Regions from separate parts of the Anaerococcoides asporogena genome, predicted to be linked through region 2. Evidence: a T-box and tRNA genes for the amino acid it is inferred to sense, from the RefSeq annotation. Region 2 holds a T-box; the other holds one or more tRNA genes.
What was found. The T-box of region 2 lies ahead of leuS (leucine--tRNA ligase). A T-box ahead of a tRNA ligase gene usually reads a tRNA of that ligase, here a tRNA-Leu.
Positions count from the first base shown of each region.

Region 1: it has a tRNA-Leu gene. The T-box ahead of leuS (leucine--tRNA ligase) is inferred to sense a tRNA for this amino acid. The anticodon was not compared.

Region 1 is NZ_CP120965.1:2,544,206-2,550,507, reverse strand. It holds gene coaE (dephospho-CoA kinase) at 1-466, shown strand, start outside; gene P6M73_RS11735 (lytic transglycosylase domain-containing protein) at 456-1,043, shown strand; gene P6M73_RS11730 (DUF2161 family putative PD-(D/E)XK-type phosphodiesterase) at 1,067-1,930, shown strand; gene P6M73_RS11725 (GNAT family N-acetyltransferase) at 2,096-2,575, shown strand; tRNA gene P6M73_RS11720 (tRNA-Leu) at 2,867-2,952, shown strand; tRNA gene P6M73_RS11715 (tRNA-Leu) at 2,978-3,063, shown strand; tRNA gene P6M73_RS11710 (tRNA-Leu) at 3,264-3,349, shown strand; gene P6M73_RS11705 (hypothetical protein) at 3,417-3,920, opposite strand; gene P6M73_RS11700 (response regulator transcription factor) at 4,474-5,169, shown strand; gene P6M73_RS11695 (sensor histidine kinase) at 5,159-6,302, shown strand, end outside.
Region 2 is NZ_CP120965.1:1,149,701-1,156,002, reverse strand. It holds gene sdaAA (L-serine ammonia-lyase, iron-sulfur-dependent, subunit alpha) at 1-848, opposite strand, end outside; gene sdaAB (L-serine ammonia-lyase, iron-sulfur-dependent subunit beta) at 848-1,525, opposite strand; gene P6M73_RS05485 (nucleoside kinase) at 1,522-3,111, opposite strand; gene P6M73_RS05480 (class IV adenylate cyclase) at 3,313-3,870, shown strand; T-box leader at 3,958-4,161, shown strand; gene leuS (leucine--tRNA ligase) at 4,373-6,302, shown strand, end outside.

The DNA of each region.
Region 1 (6,302 bases), 1.4 Mb from region 2:
AAAGACCTACGGCGAAGAGTATTTCCTTCCCAACGGCGACCTGGATCGCCGCAGGTTCGGCCGGCGGGTGTTTCCCGATCCTCAGGCACTGGCTGAATATGAGGCGGTGATCATGCCGTTTATCGTAGGTGAAATCAAGGAACGGTTTGATTACATTGACGATGCTACCGAGGATGAATATGCCGTGCTGGACGCTCCGCTGCTGTTTGCGGTAAGGGACTTCGATGTGTTTGATATTTCAATCACGGTGGAGATGCCCCGGGAGCTTCAGATCGAGCGCGCCATGGAACGTGACAGCCTGACCCGCACTGAAGTGGAAGACCGGCTGAACCGCCAGATGTCCAGGGAACAAAGAGAAGCCCTGGCTGACTATGTCATCATCAACGACGGCAGCCTGGAGGAATTAAAAGATAAAACGCTGGCCGTCTTTGAACTGATTAAGCAACGGGGGATGAATGGCCGGTAAGATGAAAAAAAGTTCCAGCCGGAGGATTGTTGAGCTGAGCATTCTGTTTCTGATCGGAACCTGGCTGCTCATCGCCGCTCTGAGAGCTGGATCAGAAATGGCGGTGCCATACGCTTATGATGACCTGATTGATACTTATGCTGAAAAATACGACCTGGACAAGTCTCTGGTGGCTGCTGTTATTTATCAGGAATCCCGTTTCCGGCCTCAGGTTGTCAGCCGAACCGGTGCCACCGGGCTCATGCAGATTATGCCGGATACCGGAAAATGGGTTGCCCAGCAGCTGGAAGTGCCATTTGATCCGAACCGGCTGAAAGAACCGGAGTACAACATTCGGATGGGCACATACTACCTGTCCTATCTCATGGATAAATACCAGGAAGATGAACAGCTGGTTCTTGCGGCCTACAACGCGGGCCCGGGCAATGTGGACAGCTGGCTGAAAAACAGCCGCTATTCAAAGTCCGGCCGACTTACGCAGATTCCTTTCCGTGAGACGCGCGAGTACGTACCCAACGTAATGAAGATGAAAGGAGTATACCGGTCCTTGTATGCCGGTAAATTTCGACAGCCATGAAACGAGATTTTCTGGAGGAGGATATGTATGACCTGGTCCGGGACCATTTCACGGACCTGGGCTACCGTGTCCAGGGTGAGGTGAAATCCTGTGATGTCACGGCTTTGAAAGAGGACCTGCTCATTATTCTGGAACTGAAAAAAAGTCTGTCCATGGAACTTCTGATTCAGGCTGTGAAACGCCAGCGGCTGGGGGATCTGACCTACATCTGCATTCCTAAGCCAAAGAACTATATGAAAAACCGCAAATTTCAGGAGATCCTCTATCTGCTGAAGCGCTTGAGTCTTGGTTTGATATTCTGTGAGCCGGATCGTCAATTTATCGAAGTAATCCTGCATCCGGAGGATTATAACCTGGAACGATCAAAAAAGATCAATAAAAAGCACCGGGAACAGATCATCAGTGAAATGCAGGCGCGAACGACCAGTCTGAATAAAGGCGGATCCCGCGGGCGCAAGCTGATGACGGCATACCGGGAAGATGCCATCCGGTTATTATGGATCTGCTCCCGGCGAGAAACCATGGCTCCGCGAGACGGAGTGAAACTAGGCATCGTTAAGACGCCGGCGATTCTAAGGGACAATCATTACGGCTGGTTTCATAAAGTGGAACGAGGCTGTTATGGCTTGACAGAGTCCGGTCACAAGGCACTGGCAGATTATGATCAGATCCTGCCTGAACTGACTCAGGACCTGCTGCTTCAGGATCAGACGACTCAGGACCTGCCGCAGGATCAGATGACTCAGGATCAGACCATTCGGGACCTGCATCCGGATCAGACGACACAGGAAATCAGTTCGCGACAGCTGTCCTTGACGAAGTCGCCAGAGCAGGCGAGCGCAAAGCAAACCAGACGGACCAAAGCAAGCAAAGCCAACAAAGGTTAATCAAAGTAAGACCAGGGACTGCAGGGAGATTGTTTCTAGCAGGTTTGGTGAAGCCGTCAGGATTCTGGAAGCGGCTACAATGAACCAGATCGAGTTCAAATAAGAAATCAGCAGCAAAGCCGCTCCGGGAGCGGTTTTACTGCTGGATATGAAGGGAATATCAGTATGATCAGGTTAGAGAAAATAAACACCGGAAACGTTTGGGAAACCGTCAAATTATCCGTTCACGAAACACAAAAGTGCTTTGTGGCGACGAACACGCAGAGCATTCTGGAAGCCTATGTGACAGTCGCAGAAGGAAAAGTGGCTCAGCCGTTTTCTATTTATGCACAGGATACTCTGGCGGGTTTCCTCATGATTGGATATGACTACTTCGATGATGGGGAAGAACCTCAAGCAGCCCACGGGAACTATCTTGTGTGGCGACTGATGATTGATCAGAAGTACCAGGGACAGGGATTTGGGAAAGCGGCCTTGAACACTGCATTGGAGTACATCAGAACCAGACCGTTTGGAGATGCTGAGTATTGCTGGTTATCCTACGAACCAGAGAATATCGTGGCAAAGTCGCTCTATGCCTCAGTCGGGTTTGTCGAAAACGGAGAACGGTGCGGTGAGGAAACGGTCGCGGTTTTAAAACTGTAAAGGCCTTCACCGCAGACGGTTCAACGCAATACCATATAAGGCAATGGATGAATGGAAAACCTAGGGGATGCAGGATCTGGCCTGTTCAAAAGGAACGGAGCGCCTGAGATTCCGGAATGAATGATTCATTTGCACACTATTCAGACCTTATCCAATGCCGCATTCAGATCATTATGAATTCCTTTTGGCAAGCCATTTCTCAGGTTTTTGGCAGCAGCAGAAAAAAAGAAAAACCTGAAAAAAGTGGTTGCATTCTATCAAGTGGATGATATAATAGAGAAGTCAGAAAAAGCGGGAGTGCTGGAATCGGCAGACAGGCACGTCTCAGAAGCGTGTGTGCAACGCACGTGTGGGTTCAACTCCCATCTCCCGCACCATTTTTTCTGTTAACATCATATATTGGCGGGAGTGCTGGAATCGGCAGACAGGCACGTTTGAGGGGCGTGTGTGCTACGCACGTGTGGGTTCAAGTCCCATCTCCCGCACCAATATGATCATCTTGGACAGATTGCTGTCAGGATGGTTTATTTTATTTTTTGGGCAGTGATGAATTACAGCGCTTTCTCACCGGGGCTGAAGCATAAGGACAGCGGACGAATCTCCGGAAACAAAGGAAAACCCTGAATTCTTCAAATAAATAGTTGTTGCAATCCGCCCAATGGATGATATAATAGAAAAGTCATAACAAGCGGGAGTGCTGGAATCGGCAGACAGGCACGTCTCAGAAGCGTGTGTGCAACGCACGTGTGGGTTCAACTCCCATCTCCCGCACCAACAGGATCATCTAAGACAATTTATTGTTTCAGATGATCTGTTTATTTTTTTTGGTTCATATTTTGATCTACTTCGGGATATGGGCAAAAGTCGATGAGTGTGACGGCCTGGCAGTCTCCAGGTTCTCTCGGATGATTTCATGCAGTTTTTCAAGGAACAGTTTCTGATCTTCAAAGCTCAGATGGGCCAGATTCAGATAGATCGGCCGGCCGGTCTCCAGAATGATCTCCAGTTCTTCCTTCACGGCATACAGCCGTCGGATGTCGTGAAAGCATATGGTGAGGTTGCGCAGCAGGGAATAGTGAATTTTAAGATGATCTGAATACAGGTAAATATAGGGGCTGCCATGCTGTTCCCAGGAGTGAACTGCCAGAATCAGACATAGCAGTCCTGACAGGATCAGTGTTAGCCCCTTCGCACTGTTGATGGGATAACGGTAAAGCCAGATCAGCGCTGGCGTGCCGATGGCTGCCGCGCCCCACAGCAGGGTGAACAGAAGACTGGTTCGCAGCACGCGGTAACGCAGGATAAAAGGTTTTTCAATGGAGGATGATTTCGGTTGGTAATTCATGGTCGGGCCTCCTTTCTTGATTCTATTATACTATCTGAACCAGCCGAAGACATCGAAGGGAGTCCGTAAGGCGGCTGAAAGTGCCACACATGAGAGTTGACTGTAATGGTTCAGGCAGGGCGCCGTTCGGTGGCCTTTTTGGTTCTGGTATGCTTTCACTCGATATTGGTTGATAAGCTGTTCAATTCAGTTTATATTTTAGATAAGACTGTTCTGGGAAGCCCTTTGGCAAAGGCGCTCGCCGAGGCGTTAGCATAACCTCAGCCAACGCTTCTCACCTGACTGGAGAATTTGTACTGCCCGAAGGATCATCCTTCTGACCTTCACAGATAATCGGCTCAGACTGAAGAGCACGAGCAAGCCTCAGTGCAGTGATGAGCGGACTGACCTGCAGAGTAAGACTTCAACTCTAAACGGAACGTTACTTAAATTGACTGGGGTTCGTTCCATCGGATCAAGTTGCAACTCCGATGGAGTTTCAACCAGAATGATGGACCAGTAACCGCATTAGAACAATGGGCTGAATAACCGCATCAGACGAATGGAGTGAAAAATGGAAGACAAGAGAAAAATCCTGGTCGTAGAGGATGAACGCAAACTGGCACGATTCATCGAACTGGAATTAAAACACGCCGGTTATGATGTTGAAACCGCCAATGAAGGGCAGACCGCGATCATGAATATCATGAATAATCAATACGATGCCATCATTCTGGATCTGATGATCCCGATTATCGATGGCATCGAAGTTTGTCGCCGGGTCCGCAAGTTCTCCAATGTCCCGATTATTATTTTGACCGCCCGGGATGGGGTAAAGGATAAGGTGGAGGGGCTGGATCTTGGCGCCAATGATTACATGACCAAGCCTTTTGAAATGGAAGAACTCCTCGCCAGACTTCGGGTCATTTTCCGCAAGGAGGAGGAGGTGAAGGACAAATCCCTCATCCTGAGTGTGGGAGATCTGATGCTGAACAAGGAAACTTACGAGGTTCGGCGGGATAGTGACCGGAAGGAACTGACCAAGAAGGAATTTGATCTCCTGGCCTATCTAATGGAAAATCAGGGCATCGTGCTGTCCAGGGAAAAGATCCTCAATCAGGTATGGGGATTTGATTTTGAAGGGGAAACCAATGTGGTGGACGTCTATATCCGATTCCTGCGCAGCAAAATCGATGACAAGTATGACAAGAAACTGATCCATACCATGCGGGGAGCCGGGTACACGATCCGGGACATCGATGAAAATTAAGCTCCAGACGAAAATTTCCCTGAGCTATGCCCTGATCTTTACAATGGTGCTCCTGGCGATGAACGGAGCTGTGTTTTTAATCGTTCGGTTCTATACCGACAGCAGCGACAACATCCAGCTGGCGCGGACGCGCACCATCGTGGAATCGGTGCTCCGGGAGAAGGGCCAGTTCAACCAGGCCGATCTGAAAGAGCATGGGATTCGGTTTCCTCTGGTTGTCCAGGTAAAGACGGATGATCAGGAGTTCACTTCGTTGGATGGAGTGATGATCACAGAGGAGAAAGGCTTCAACTTCCTGCAGTTCGATTATCTGGGAGAGATGGCTTCTCATCGCGCCCGAGTGATCCAGACTGAATTCATCGGGCCTGACCAGGTCAGCCATCAACTGACAATCGCCAAAAGCATTGAAGAAACAGTATACAATCAGCGAGTGACCATTGTAACCTCAGCCATTGCCTCATTTCTTGGAATGCTGCTTTCACTGGCGGTGGGCAGCTATATGAGTCATGAAAGCTTCAAGCCCATCAACAACATGCGCCGATCGGTTGATTCCATCGGAGTGCGAAATATGGGGGACCGGATTCGGGTTCCGGATACAGGGGATGAGCTGACTGATTTGGGCAATACCTTCAACTCTCTGCTGGATCGAATGGAATCTGCTTATACCAAGCAAAGCAAGTTTGTATCGGACGCATCGCATGAACTGCGGACTCCGCTGACGGTCATCAAGGGATACGTCGAACTTCTTGACCGCTGGGGCAAGGATGATCCTGAGATTCTGAACGAGGCCATCGCCGCCATCAAGGAAGAAACCCACAATATGAACAACCTGGTAGAAAATCTACTGTTCATCGCCAAGGGGGAAAACAGGAAGCTCAATGTGGTCCCTGAGGAATTCGAACTGCTGGATGTGGTAGAGGAAGTCTGCCAGGAAACCCGGATGAGCCAGCCTCAGAAAAATATCGAATTCGAAGGACAGTCCATTCTGATCGAAGCCGATCGGAAAATGATCAAGCAGCTGCTGCGGGTGTTCATAGAAAACTCCGTAAAATTTACCCGGCCGGATGGAACAATACGAGTTGTCCTGGCCAAAACCAGTCATCAGGCTATTCTGAAGGTCTGGGACAACGGGG
Region 2 (6,302 bases):
CGTTTTCCGGTGGGTGTGCCGGCGATTCCGCCGATGCCGGTTTCCCGAAGGTTTTCGTTCATGGAACGGCCTACTTCGTACATGGCGATCACTGCTTCATCAAAGGGAATGCGCGAGCGGACGCCAGCCATGACCATATCGGCCGTGGTCAGGGCGTTGACAGCCCCCTGGGCGTTGCGGTAGACGCAGGGGATCTCAACCAGACCTGCCACCGGGTCACAGACCAGTCCCAGCATATTCATGAAGACAATGGCGCCGGCATCCAGGCACATGGCGGGGGTTCCGCCCAGCAGGTGAACTGCCGCGCCTGCGGCCATGGCCGTAGCGGAACCGGTCTCGGCCTGACAGCCGCCTTCGGCACCGGAGATCGTCGCGTTCTGCCCAATGATGATGCCCATTGCGCCGGCGACGGCCAGCGCATCGATGAGCTGATCCTCGCTGCACTGCCGTTCATCGGCGAATGTTTTCAGGATGGCCGGGACAATGCCGCAGGCACCGGCGGTCGGCGCTGCCACAATGCGGCCCATGGCCGCGTTGACTTCGGAGGAGCTCATGGCAAAAGCCATGGCATTGGTCATGACGCTGCCGCTGATCGCCTGCCCGGTTTTGGCATAGGCGGATATTTTGGTGGAGTCGCCGCCGATCAGTCCGGACAGAGAAAATACCAGACGGCGTTTTCCTTCGGTAGCTGCGACCTTCATCACTCGGATAACCTCCGCCAGATCCGCCCGGACCTCTTCCCGGCTTACGCCGGATTCTTCCATCTCATGTCGGATTGCGGCTTCCCCCAGATGAATCCCTTCCTCTTCACAGATTTTCAGCAGTTCATGCGCGTATTGCGGAAACATTACTCCACCTCCTGCAGGTTCAGATAGCTGACCATGGATACCCCGGACAAGGTTCTCAGTTCCGCCAGAACCGATTCCGTCACCGCTTCATCTGTTTCAAACACCATGGTGGCGCCGCGGCCGCGCGAGGACCGGAACACTTTCATGAACGCGATGTTGATGTTGGACTCAGACAGCGAGCGGGTGACCTGGGCGATCACTCCGGGCACGTCCGTATGGCGGACAATCAGGGTTGGGTAGTCCCCGGTAAAATCCACTTCATCGCGATTGATGGCAATGATGCGGATATTGCCGCCGCCGATGGAGGATCCGGTAATGGAGTATTCTTTGCCCGCCTCATCGGTGACAATGGTGCGCACGGTGTTGGGATGAACGTCCCCCAGATCGGTGGGGATGAACCTGAACTCAATGCCCCGGCCTCTGGCAATGAACAGTGCGTCCTTAATGTCCTCCGACCAGGTGGAAAAGCCCATGAGTCCGGCCAGTAGAGCTCGATCCGTGCCATGTCCCTTATAAGTCATGGCGAAGGAGCCATGGAGATGAAACTCAACTTTGACAATGCGGCCCGTCACCAGAGCCCGGGCGACCCGGCCCAGCTTAACCGCACCGGCCGTATGTGAGCTGGAGGGACCGATCATGGTTGGTCCCAGAATGTCGAACAAACGATATTTCTTCAATCGAAAAAACTTCCTCCTATGAATTCTCTTAATATGGAGTTGGCAGGCACCAGCTCATCGGGCAGGTCTTCGACAAAGTTCAGCATGGCGGTAATGCGCCGCGCTTCGTCATAGACCGGGGAATCACTGGCAATCGAGGTCAGCAGCGGCAAAGCGTGTTTTTTCAGGATGGGCAGCTCATAAACCAGCGTGGTATTGAACATTTCATCGGCCTGATCCTGAAAGGGGAATATGTTCTTCTTCTCGCCGATTGTAACCCGGGTAAACAGATCCAGGGTCTGTTCCGAGGTCCAGCCGCGCTTGCGGTGATCCCGCACAATCCGGCGGATTTTTCGGACATCGGTAGTGGAAATGCGGTTGTGCGCATCCATGTTGAGCTGGGTCAGCGCGCTGACATAAACCTTGAATTTGAAGCGGTCTTCGATATTGCGCAGCAGCTCCGGATTGAGGGCATGAATGCCTTCAATAATCATGATGCCGTCAGGGGGGATAGTCAGTTCATGGTCCCCCGGCAGGGAGAGCCCCTGCTTGAAGTCAAACACCGGAGGCCGCACCGTTTCGCCGGCCATCAGGCGGCTGATATCCTCACTGAACTGGTCCAGCCGAATGGCATGAATGGACTCAAAATCAAAGGTCCCGTCCGGCAGAACCGGCGATTTGTCCCGATCCACGAAATAATTGTCCATTTCGATGGGATAGGGCTTCATGCCGTTGACCATCATCTGGATCGCCAGCCGGCGGGACGAGGTCGTTTTGCCGGAAGAGGACGGACCGGCGATCAGCACGACCCGGACATCGCCCTTCTGCTTGATCCGGTCCGCGATGTGGGCGTACTTTTTTTCATGCAGCCCCTCGGACACTCCGATCAGGCGCTTGGCATCCCCTTCCCGGATCGCCTGATTGAGTTCGCCAAGAAATGAGGTCCCTAAAATGGCATCCCATTCCCCGGTTTCACGGAAAATCTCATAGAGTTTTTCCTGAGAGTAAAACTCGGGAACCCGGTCCGGGATGGTCTGCGAGGGGTACATCAGGACAAAGCCGGCTTTATAGGGAATCAGGTCGAACAGTTTCAGATCTCCGGTATTCGCCGCCAGCGGCCCGTAAAAGAACCCGATCAGACCGTCCAGTTCATACAGCTTGATTTCGCTGAAATCCGTTCCTTCAAACAGCTTGACGACCTCGGGCCGCCGGCTGGCGCGGAAGCGGCGCAGCGCTTCGGTCTTTTCCATTACTTTCGGGATGATGGGCAGATCTTCCCGGACCAGAGCAGTCATTTCGGCTTTCAGATCCGCCAGTACGGCGTCGGTCACCGGCAACCCCTTCAGCTCACAGAACAGACCGCGCGATATCGAATGCTCAATAATGACGGTGGCGTCGGGATCCAGCCGTTTCAGCGCACGAATCATGAGGAAGCAGATGCTTCTTTCATAGGCCCGGTTCCCGGATGGATGATCCGTGGATACTACCTTGTAGTCCATGGTTTCATCCAGGACTTCCTTGCTGAGTTCGACAAACTCATCGCCGATTCGGATCAGCATTGGCAGGCCGTCATAGCCGTTCTCTCTTAAGATCTCACGATAATTCACTGCGTTACCTCCATGGATGAGTATTAGGTTCATTATACTCGATTCGCCCTTTGCCGTCAGTGGTTCTGGGTCAGTGTGACCGCCATCGATCCGTTTTTTTATCACTTTAATTCACACAATATTCAGAATGAAGATCCTCCTTCAATGCTAGAATGGTAGTAAGTATTCGAACCGGTCCATCCAGGGACAAGGAGGACTTCCATGAACGAAATCGAAGTGAAGATTCTGGATATTGACAAGGCGGCCATCCTGGCCAGACTCCGCGAAATCGGCGCTGAGCTGGTGAAGGACGAAGCGCAGGTCAATACCATTTATGATTATCCCGATCTGCGCCTGCTCGGCAAAAAAGGCTATGCCCGCATCCGGGAGATCAAAGATCGGATCACGCAGCGGGAAGCCGTCTATATGACGCTGAAAACCATGCTTTCTCAGGAAAAGTACAAAATCATGGATGAGCGGGAAACCAAAATCGAAGATGCACAGGCTGGCCACGGCATCTTTACGGGTCTGGGACTGATCGTGCGCAAGATCCTGATCAAGGATCGAATCAGCTATCTCTACAAACACTCCCTCATTGAGATCGATGATGTGAAAGACCGGGAATATCCTTTCCCGCTCCTGGAAATCGAAACGCAATACGAGGAAGAGCTGCGCGAAATTGTCGAACTGCTGGGTTATGCCATGACGGACACAACATCCATGACTATGACGGAAATCATGGAAAAGCGCCGAAACGCCATGAACATCGCTTTAAAATGAGGCTGGTCCCTCAGAAAGAGCCAGTCCCCGCCAGCCATTGACGAAATGGCCGGGGATTGGCTATAATCATTGATAGATTCCATATCATCAACATCGCTGAAATCGGAGCAGTAAGAATTGAAACCACCAAAGAGAGCCCTGGGTCGGTGCGACAGGGTGTGGCCAAAATCCTGAACTCGCCGGTGGAGATGGTCCCAGGCAATGGGGATCCGTAAACCCGCGTGAAGGGAATAGAGTGAAACAACCCTGTTGTTTAACTAGAGTGGTACCGCGCATGACTTCGTCTCTATATCCGAGACGGAGCTTTTTTATTTCTCAAGCCAAAACAGGTCAGCCACGCCACCGTGCAACAGTTCATATGTGGAAAGATCAGTCAGTATCAAAAACGCCCTCATGAGACAACAGACAGAAAAATAAGGATGAATCATCAAGCAGCATGGCAGCTTCACAAACTGTGCCTGCTTGCGAGCAGAACGAACGAACAATCCCGGGAGGAGATCTTATGATAAACATTCGTGAAACCGAACAAAAATGGCAGAAGCACTGGCTGGAGAATCACACCTTCAGTGCCTCCAATCAATCTGAGAAGGAAAAATACTACTACTTGATCGAATTCCCCTATCCCTCCGGCTCCGGCCTCCACGTCGGCCATTGCCGCAGCCACGTGGCACTGGATGTCATGGCGCGCAAGAAACGAATGATGGGCTACAACGTCCTGTTCCCCATTGGCTGGGATGCCTTCGGTGCCCCGGCGGAGCAGTATGCCGTCAAAAACAAGATCCATCCGAAAAAGGCCGTCGAGGAAAACATCCGGACCTTCAAGGCTCAGGTTCAGTCCATGGGTACTTCCTTTGAATGGGACCGCGAATTTTCCACCACAGACCCCGACTACTACAAGTGGACCCAGTGGCAGTTCCTGAAATTCTTTGAAGCCGGCCTGGCCTACAAGGCGGAGAAAAACATCAACTGGTGCCCCACCTGCAAAACCGGTCTGTCCAATGAGGATTCCTCCGGCGGAGTCTGCGAGCGATGCGGCACGCCCGTCGTTCAAAAATCCAAGGCGCAGTGGATGCTGAAGATGCAGAGCTACGCGGAACAGCTCCTGGAAGGTCTGGATGACACCCATTTCCAGGAGAAAATTAAACTGGCGCAGGTCAACTGGATCGGAAAATCCGTCGGAGCTGAAATCGACTTTGCCATCGCCGGAACGGACGAAAAACTGAGGGTCTTCACCACCCGGCCGGATACGATCTATGGCGTCACCTTCATGGTTCTGGCCCCGGAACACCCCATGATCGAAACCTACCAGGAGCGGATCACCAACCTGGATGAAGTCCGCAGCTATCAGCATGAGGCAACCCACAAATCCGAATTCGAGCGGACGCAGCTCAACAAAGATAAAACCGGAGTGGAAATCAAAGGACTCAAAGCCCTCAACCCGGTCAGCGGCGAAGAACTCCCCATCTTTATCTCCGACTATGTCATGATGGGCTACGGCACCGGAGCCATCATGGCGGTCCCCGGCCACGATCAGAGAGACTGGGAATTTGCCCGTAAATTCAATGTCCCCATCGTGGAAGTCATTGCCGGCGGCGACATGGATAAGGAAGCCTATTCCGGGGATGGCGCCAGCGTCAATTCACCTCTGATCAACGGCATCACCGACCGCAAGGAAGCCATCGGTCGGATCGTGGACCATCTGGTCGAACACCGCACCGGTGAGGCGAAAGTCAACTACAAGCTGCAGGACTGGGTCTTCTCCCGCCAGCGCTTCTGGGGCGAGCCGATTCCACTGATCTACTGCGACAGCTGCGGCTGGCAGAGCGTCCCCTATGACCAGCTTCCGGTGGAGCTTCCGGAAATTGTCGAATATGAGCCGACAGAAGACGGTGAAAGCCCCTTGGCCAACATCGACTCCTGGGTAAATACCACCTGCCCGCACTGCGGCGGATCCGCCCGCCGGGAAACCGACACCATGCCCAACTGGGCGGGTTCCTCCTGGTATTTCCTGCGCTACATGGATCCAAAGAACGACCAGGAGTTCGTCTCCCGAGAAGCCATGAATTACTGGGGCAAGGTTGACTGGTACAACGGCGGCATGGAGCACGCCACCCGCCATCTGCTGTACGCCCGGTTCTGGAATCAGTTCCTCTACAATGAAGGCCTCGTTCCCTACAAAGAACCCTTCAACGTCCGGGTGGCACATGGCATGGTGCTTGGTTCCGATGGCGAGAAAATGAGCAAATCCAAGGGGAATGTCATCAATCCCGATGACATCATCCGTCAGTACGGCGCGGATACCCTGCGCTGCTACATCATGTTCATGGGCGACTATGAAAAGGAAGTATCCTGGAACGACCACGGAGTAGCCGGTTCGCGTCGGTTCCTCGACCGGATCGTCAAGGTCGGCGATAAAGTACGGGACGGCCAGA